DNA from 2 places in the Parabacteroides goldsteinii genome. Region 2 is predicted to be linked to the other one. Evidence: riboswitches for the same ligand, from Rfam matches in the RefSeq annotation. Region 2 holds a riboswitch; the other holds the start of a gene.
What was found. A riboswitch is a leader RNA that binds a small molecule or an ion and turns the genes downstream of it on or off. The one in region 2 is predicted to bind cobalamin.

Region 1 (3,207 bases), 660 kb from region 2:
TCCTGTTTATCATCATCATCACTACAACCCATAAAGGAGAAAGACATACAAGCACAAAGTGCAGATACATACAGCAAATTTTTCTTTTTCATCACTTATTTATTTATCATTAATAAACTATACTCACACTCAAACGCCAAGAACGTCCCGGCATTGGATAGTATTGAATAATATCATATGTTTTGTCACCCAGGTTAATCACTTCTCCCTGCAAACGCAACTTACATTTTTTTACCACAAACTCACGGTTAAGGGATATTCCCTGTTCTACATATCCGGCAATCAGGTTGCTTTCTATGTTTTGAGGCAAAGCATACCTATCACCCGCCGCAGTCAAGCTATAAGAGACGTTGACCCACGGATTCTCCAAGGTTAGCGACGCATTTCCCGAATGCTTCGGAGTATAAGGTATCTGATCTTTGTAATTTTTTGCGTCGGGATCAGTTATATCGATTGCTTTCTGAAAACTATAGGTGGCAGAAAGAAGTAAGGTCATCTTTGCCGGCAGAGGTGTTTCCGATGAGAAATTCACATCCAGACCTTTGATATCGACTTCTCCCATATTCATCATCTTCCATATATACATCGTCGGAATAGCAACAATCTTGTCCTTCACCTTATTATAATAACCATCGGCCGAAAGACTCAGATAACGAAAGAGATTCCCTGCTTCTCCGCTCCAGGTCAGCCCCAGATTATATTGTGTAGCCTTTTCCGGTTGCAGGTTCGTATTCCCCATACGGAGATAATACAGATCGGTGAAAGTCGGAACACGGAAAATATCTTTGTAAGAGGCACGTACACGAAAGGCATTATCGGGAAAAGGCCTCAACGATACGCTAACCGCAGGAGACAAACGTTTGCGGTCGGCCGGTTTATCGCCCGCCTTTACTTTGTCGGTCATATAAGTGCCCAGCAAACTGGCTGTTGCTGTAAACATCGAGTTCTTATATTGGGCGGATAATACCGACAGTGAAGTCAAACGCTTGGGTTGCGGGGCATTCATAAAATTATTATCCAGCATATTATGGGCTAAATCAGTCGTAAGAGAGGTTGAGAAGTTCTTCCAGGGTGAATAAAGTACGCCTACCGAACCGTAATACTCTTCCTGGGTATTCAAATCCTCTTGCTTACCTCCTGAGTATTTATTACTTACATCACGGTATTTGCTGAAAGAGTAATTATACTTGGCATGTGCCTGTAAAGATAAATTGTCCGTTAATTTGTTGGAATACTGCAACTGAGTAAAGAAATTATTGTTCCACAAGCGTTCCCGGTTACTGTTGCTATATAATATCACCGAACCGGGGAGTCCGCGTTCGGAATCGTAATAATAGACCTTACCGGTCAATGCTCCCGCCTTACCCAGGTCGCCATACAGATTACCTTCCAAGCGAAGTGCCTGGATATCGCTGTTCTTCCTTTTTTCTTCCGTTACAACATCTCCGTTTACCAAAGTAAAAGGGTATTCCCCTTTTGCACTTAGCCAGTCGGCATGTAAAGAAGCGGAAAAGCGGTTACTTATCTTCTGTTCATAACGAAGCATCGGGTTGAACAAGCCAAAAGAACCACCTTTCGCTTTCGCCTGAAGATTCATCGGTTTTCCATCGAATACAGGCTTACGTGTCTTCACACTCAACGCCCCTGCCGACGCATACATCCGTGCCGTCTGGAAAATATCATCCGATTGCCCGATCGACAGTGAGATCATCTCCACATTATCCAACGAGAAGCGGCTGATATCCACCTGCCCGCTCTGGGCATCCGTGATCGTTACGCCGTCATAGCTGACAGCCGTATGTTGTGCTCCCAGGCTACGGACTGAAACCGTCTTCAGTCCTCCTATCCCACCGTAATCTTTCACGGTAGCACCGGAGAAACGTTTAACAGCCTCCGATAAATCCTGTATGCCGAGCCGTTCGATACCCGAACGGTCCATCACTTGTAAAGGTGTAGCTTCGCGGGTTGTGGAAGGACGCGCCTTTTCCACGACCTCAACACCTTTCAGCTGGTGATAAACAGTCGTATCGATCTGCTGTGCGTGCAGAACAGGCACGCACAGAAATATGCCTGTCAGGCATATAAATACTATAATAAATAATGTACGCATATATCAAGTTCCATCAACACCTTACCCGAGGCATTGTATATATAGAATAATGGCAGGTTTTCTGACTTGTTCTCCCATGATCGGCCGCCTTCCCAAGGATCCTAAAATCCTCAGTGGCAACAAGATTTGCCGGGGTTGCAGAACTTACAGCTACGGGTACAGTTCCGGACTTGCACCGGATTCCCTTTTACTAACGGTCAGCGGAAGCCAAACCGTTACACCATAATCCGGTGACAAAAATACAAATAATATCAATTACTATACCTGATAATTTAAAATACTACTCCTGGTAATATAATTTAACAGATCAGACCACCATCCCCCAAACCTCTCCGCACACAAAATGCCACTCCTTATTCTTCAAAAAACAGCGTAATTTTTCCTCAAATTGTTCCATATCACAAAACAATTGGTTCATTTCAGAATGACTATAAAATTAGTTTAAAGTTTAACTAAATGCAAAAAAGCCAAAAAAGTAATATGTTCGGGTTTCCGACAGGTTGTTTTCGTAATATTGCACGGTTGAAAAAATATATTGACGAGGTTTAAAAAGAATTGTATGGGAGAAACAAAAGGTTATGTTTCACAGGTTATCGGTCCAGTCGTGGATATTCACTTCGATAATGAAAAAGAAGAGAAAATAGTGCTACCCCGTATTCATGACGCCATGGAGATAACCCGTCCTAATGGGAAAATACTGATCGTGGAAGTTCAGCAACACATTGGGGAAAACACAGTCCGTACAGTCGCTATGGATACGACAGACGGACTGCAACGAGGAATGGAAGCCGTATCATGCGGTTCGCCCATTACCATGCCGGTCGGCGATCAGGTAAAGGGGCGTTTGATGAACGTGACAGGCGATCCGATCGACGGGATGAAAATGCTGGATAAAAAAGGAGCTCTCCCTATCCATCGTGAGCCGCCGAAGTTTGAAGATCTGACAACCACCAAAGAGGTGCTCTACACCGGCATCAAGGTGATCGACCTGCTGGAACCCTATTCCAAAGGAGGTAAAATCGGGTTGTTCGGTGGCGCCGGAGTCGGAAAGACGGTTCTTATCATGGAACTGATCAATAACATTGCCAAAAAGAATA
Region 2 (3,207 bases):
CCGTTTGGAAGATATTTCTTTGTCAGTTCGTAATATTTATTTCCTTCCAGATCCGGATAGTTTACCCAGGCTACCTTGTCGCAATTCTGAAGCCATTTAGCTACGGCCAGTGCATTTTTACAATGCTGCGGCATACGCAGATGCAATGTTTCCAGTCCGAGGTTCAGCAGGAAAGCATTTTGCGGAGACTGGATAGAACCCAGGTCACGCATCAACTGGCTGGTAGCCTTGGTGATATATGCCAGTTTCCCGAATGTCTTTGTGTAAGTCAGGCCATGATAGGAGTCATCCGGCTGGCAGAGGCCCGGGTATTTGTCTGCATGCGCTTCCCAATCGAAGTTACCGCTGTCGACGATACAACCTCCTACGGCAGTCGCATGTCCGTCCATATATTTGGTCGTAGAATGCGTAACGATATCGGCACCCCATTCGAACGGGCGGCAGTTGATCGGTGTGGCAAATGTGTTGTCAACGATCAACGGTACGCCATGTTTGTGAGCGATACGGGCAAACTTTTCAATATCCAGTACCATCACTCCCGGGTTGGAGATCGTTTCACCGAACAATAACTTCGTATTCGGGCGGAATGCCTTGCTGATTTCCTCTTCGCTGGCATCCTGGTCGATGAATGTACATTCGATGCCCAGCTTTTTCAGGGTAACAGACAGCAGATTGTATGTTCCGCCATAAATACCGGTTGCGCTTACGATATGGTCGCCGGCTTCGCAAATATTGAAACAGGCAAAGAAGTTGGCTGCCTGTCCCGATGAAGTCAGCATTGCTGCCACACCACCTTCCAAAGCGGCGATCTTGGATGCTACGGCATCGTTGGTCGGGTTTTGCAGACGGGTATAGAAATAACCACTCTCTTCCAGATCGAACAGTTTCGCCATCTGTTCGCTGGTCTCATACTTGAAGGTAGTACTCTGATAGATAGGCAGAACGCGCGGTTCTCCTTTTTTAGGCTGCCAGCCACCCTGCACACACAAAGTTGCCGGCTTGAATGAATTGCTCATATTATTAAATGTTTGCTATGTAATTATATTCTGCTGACAAAAGTAAAGAATAGTTCGTTCCATTAATACAAATCTATGATCATTTATAAAAAATAGGGTACTGTTTAAAAATAATCTTTACCTTTGCCTCCGGTTTTGGTGTCACAAATCCAGTTCTACGGAAAAGTGATGAAAAGGGAATCAGGTGAAAATCCTGAACAGACCCGCTGCTGTAAGCTCCGCCAAAGTCGTTGAACACAACTCAATCCACTGTTCGCAATGAATGGGAAGGACGTTCAATGACGGAGTAAGTCAGAAGACCTGCCAGAATCAGTAGTTTTAAGCTTTCGAGGAATAAGGCTGAAAAACATGTAAGTAAGGACTTGACTGTATTTGGTAGGGAGTTCCGGCTGTTCATGTGGTCCATTCTGTTTTATCGAAAGCCTGTCGTTAATATATAATGTTTTTGATGGGATGAGAGGTTTCATACATGTATTTTTGTTGTTTATTTGTTTGTTTCCTGTAAGGCTGGCGGCGCAAGACAGGGTCACGTTGTCGGGAGAGGTGAGGGGAGAAGATGGTGCTCCGCTTCCTATGGTTACTGTTGCCATCGAAAATACGACGGCAGGGACATACACCGACGACCGGGGACGCTATTCACTAAGTCTGAAACCCGGAAAGCATACTCTTATAATTACCTTGTTGGGTTATAATACAATAAAAACAACTCTCGATATCCGCAGGAACAAAACGCTTGATTTCGTTATGGAAGAAAATTCCGTAACCCTGAATTCTGTAGAAGTGTACGGTAAATCGAAAACACAGAAGATCAAGGAAGGTGCTTTCTCGGTAAATGCCCTTGATGTAAAATCGCAGATCAACTCGTTGAAGAATCTTACTGATATAGTGAACCGGACGACCGGAATAAAGGTCCGGGAAGAAGGAGGAGTCGGTTCTGATTTTGATCTTTCCATCAACGGGTTATCGGGTAATTCTGTCCGTTATTTCATTGATGGTGTGCCATTAGACAGTAAAGGTAGCAATGTGACGCTTGCCAATCTACCTGTCAACCTGATCGACCGGGTGGAGATTTATAAAGGGGTGGTGCCTGCCTTGTTGGGAACGGATGCATTGGGCGGTGCTGTCAACATTATAACCAAGGCGGAGAAGGAGAACTTCCTGGATGCATCTTACAGTATTGGTTCCTTTCATACACACAGCGCCGACCTGAATGCGCAGTTTGTGGAACAGCGCACAGGTTTGATTGTGCGTCCTACCGTTGGCATCAACTATTCGAAAAACGATTACCGGATGAAAGATGTGCAGATGCGTAACGAGACAGGCGATCGGTTTATCAATGGCAATCCCAAACGTTTCCATGACGGTTATTTCTCGCTTTTAGCACAGATAGAAGCAGGAATAGTAGGTAAATTTTGGGTGGACGAATTATTTGTGTCGGCTTCCTACTCCAAAACAGACAAGGAATTGCAGACAGGCTCCGTACAGACCAAAGTGTATGGCATGGCGGAGCGTAATTCAGATGCGTGGAATGTGTCGGCGCGGTACAATAAACGCAACTTTCTCACAGAAAATATGACATTGAAGGCGACCTTATCACACACATGGGATCATTCCATCACCGTTGATACCGCCTACCGTAAATATTATTGGGACGGTGGCTATATCGTGAGCCAACGTAACGAAATCAGGGGCGGCGAACCTACCATGCGCCACTATAAGCGTCCGTTGACTATCGTGCGTGCCAATTTGGATTATCAGCTGAATGAGCATCACGGCTTTAACCTGAACTATAATCTGAGCCGGACAGGCAACGACCGCTATGACGATTTAGACCAGAGTTTCGAGCCGTCTAACGATGCGGTAACCAAACATATCGTCGGACTGACTTACAGCCAATCGCTTTTCGACGGCAAGATGCAGAACGTATTCTTTGCCAAAGACTACGTGAACCATCCTAATATCCGGCAAACCGATCAATCCACCGTAACCGGCTCGGACAAAGTACAAGGTTCGACTACGAAAAACTATTTAGGATACGGAGCCGGACTGCGTTATACGTTCTTCAACCCGTTGGCTGTAAAGATTTCATACGAGCATAGTGTACGTTTGCCTATTGCCCGGGAACTGTTAGGCAACGGAACGACCGTCTATGCCAATGTGGCGTTAGAGCCGGAGAAGAGTAACAATGTCA

Region 1: linked by a shared signal. The riboswitch ahead of K6V26_RS19845 (TonB-dependent receptor plug domain-containing protein) and the one ahead of K6V26_RS17500 (TonB-dependent receptor) in region 2 are both predicted to bind cobalamin.

What each region holds. Positions count from the first base shown of each region.
Region 1 is NZ_CP081906.1:4,683,719-4,686,925, forward strand. It holds gene K6V26_RS19840 (YncE family protein) at 1-92, opposite strand, end outside; gene K6V26_RS19845 (TonB-dependent receptor plug domain-containing protein) at 110-2,110, opposite strand; cobalamin riboswitch at 2,145-2,350, opposite strand; gene atpD (F0F1 ATP synthase subunit beta) at 2,670-3,207, shown strand, end outside.
Region 2 is NZ_CP081906.1:4,028,688-4,031,894, reverse strand. It holds gene K6V26_RS17505 (O-acetylhomoserine aminocarboxypropyltransferase/cysteine synthase family protein) at 1-1,016, opposite strand, end outside; cobalamin riboswitch at 1,136-1,338, shown strand; gene K6V26_RS17500 (TonB-dependent receptor) at 1,470-3,207, shown strand, end outside.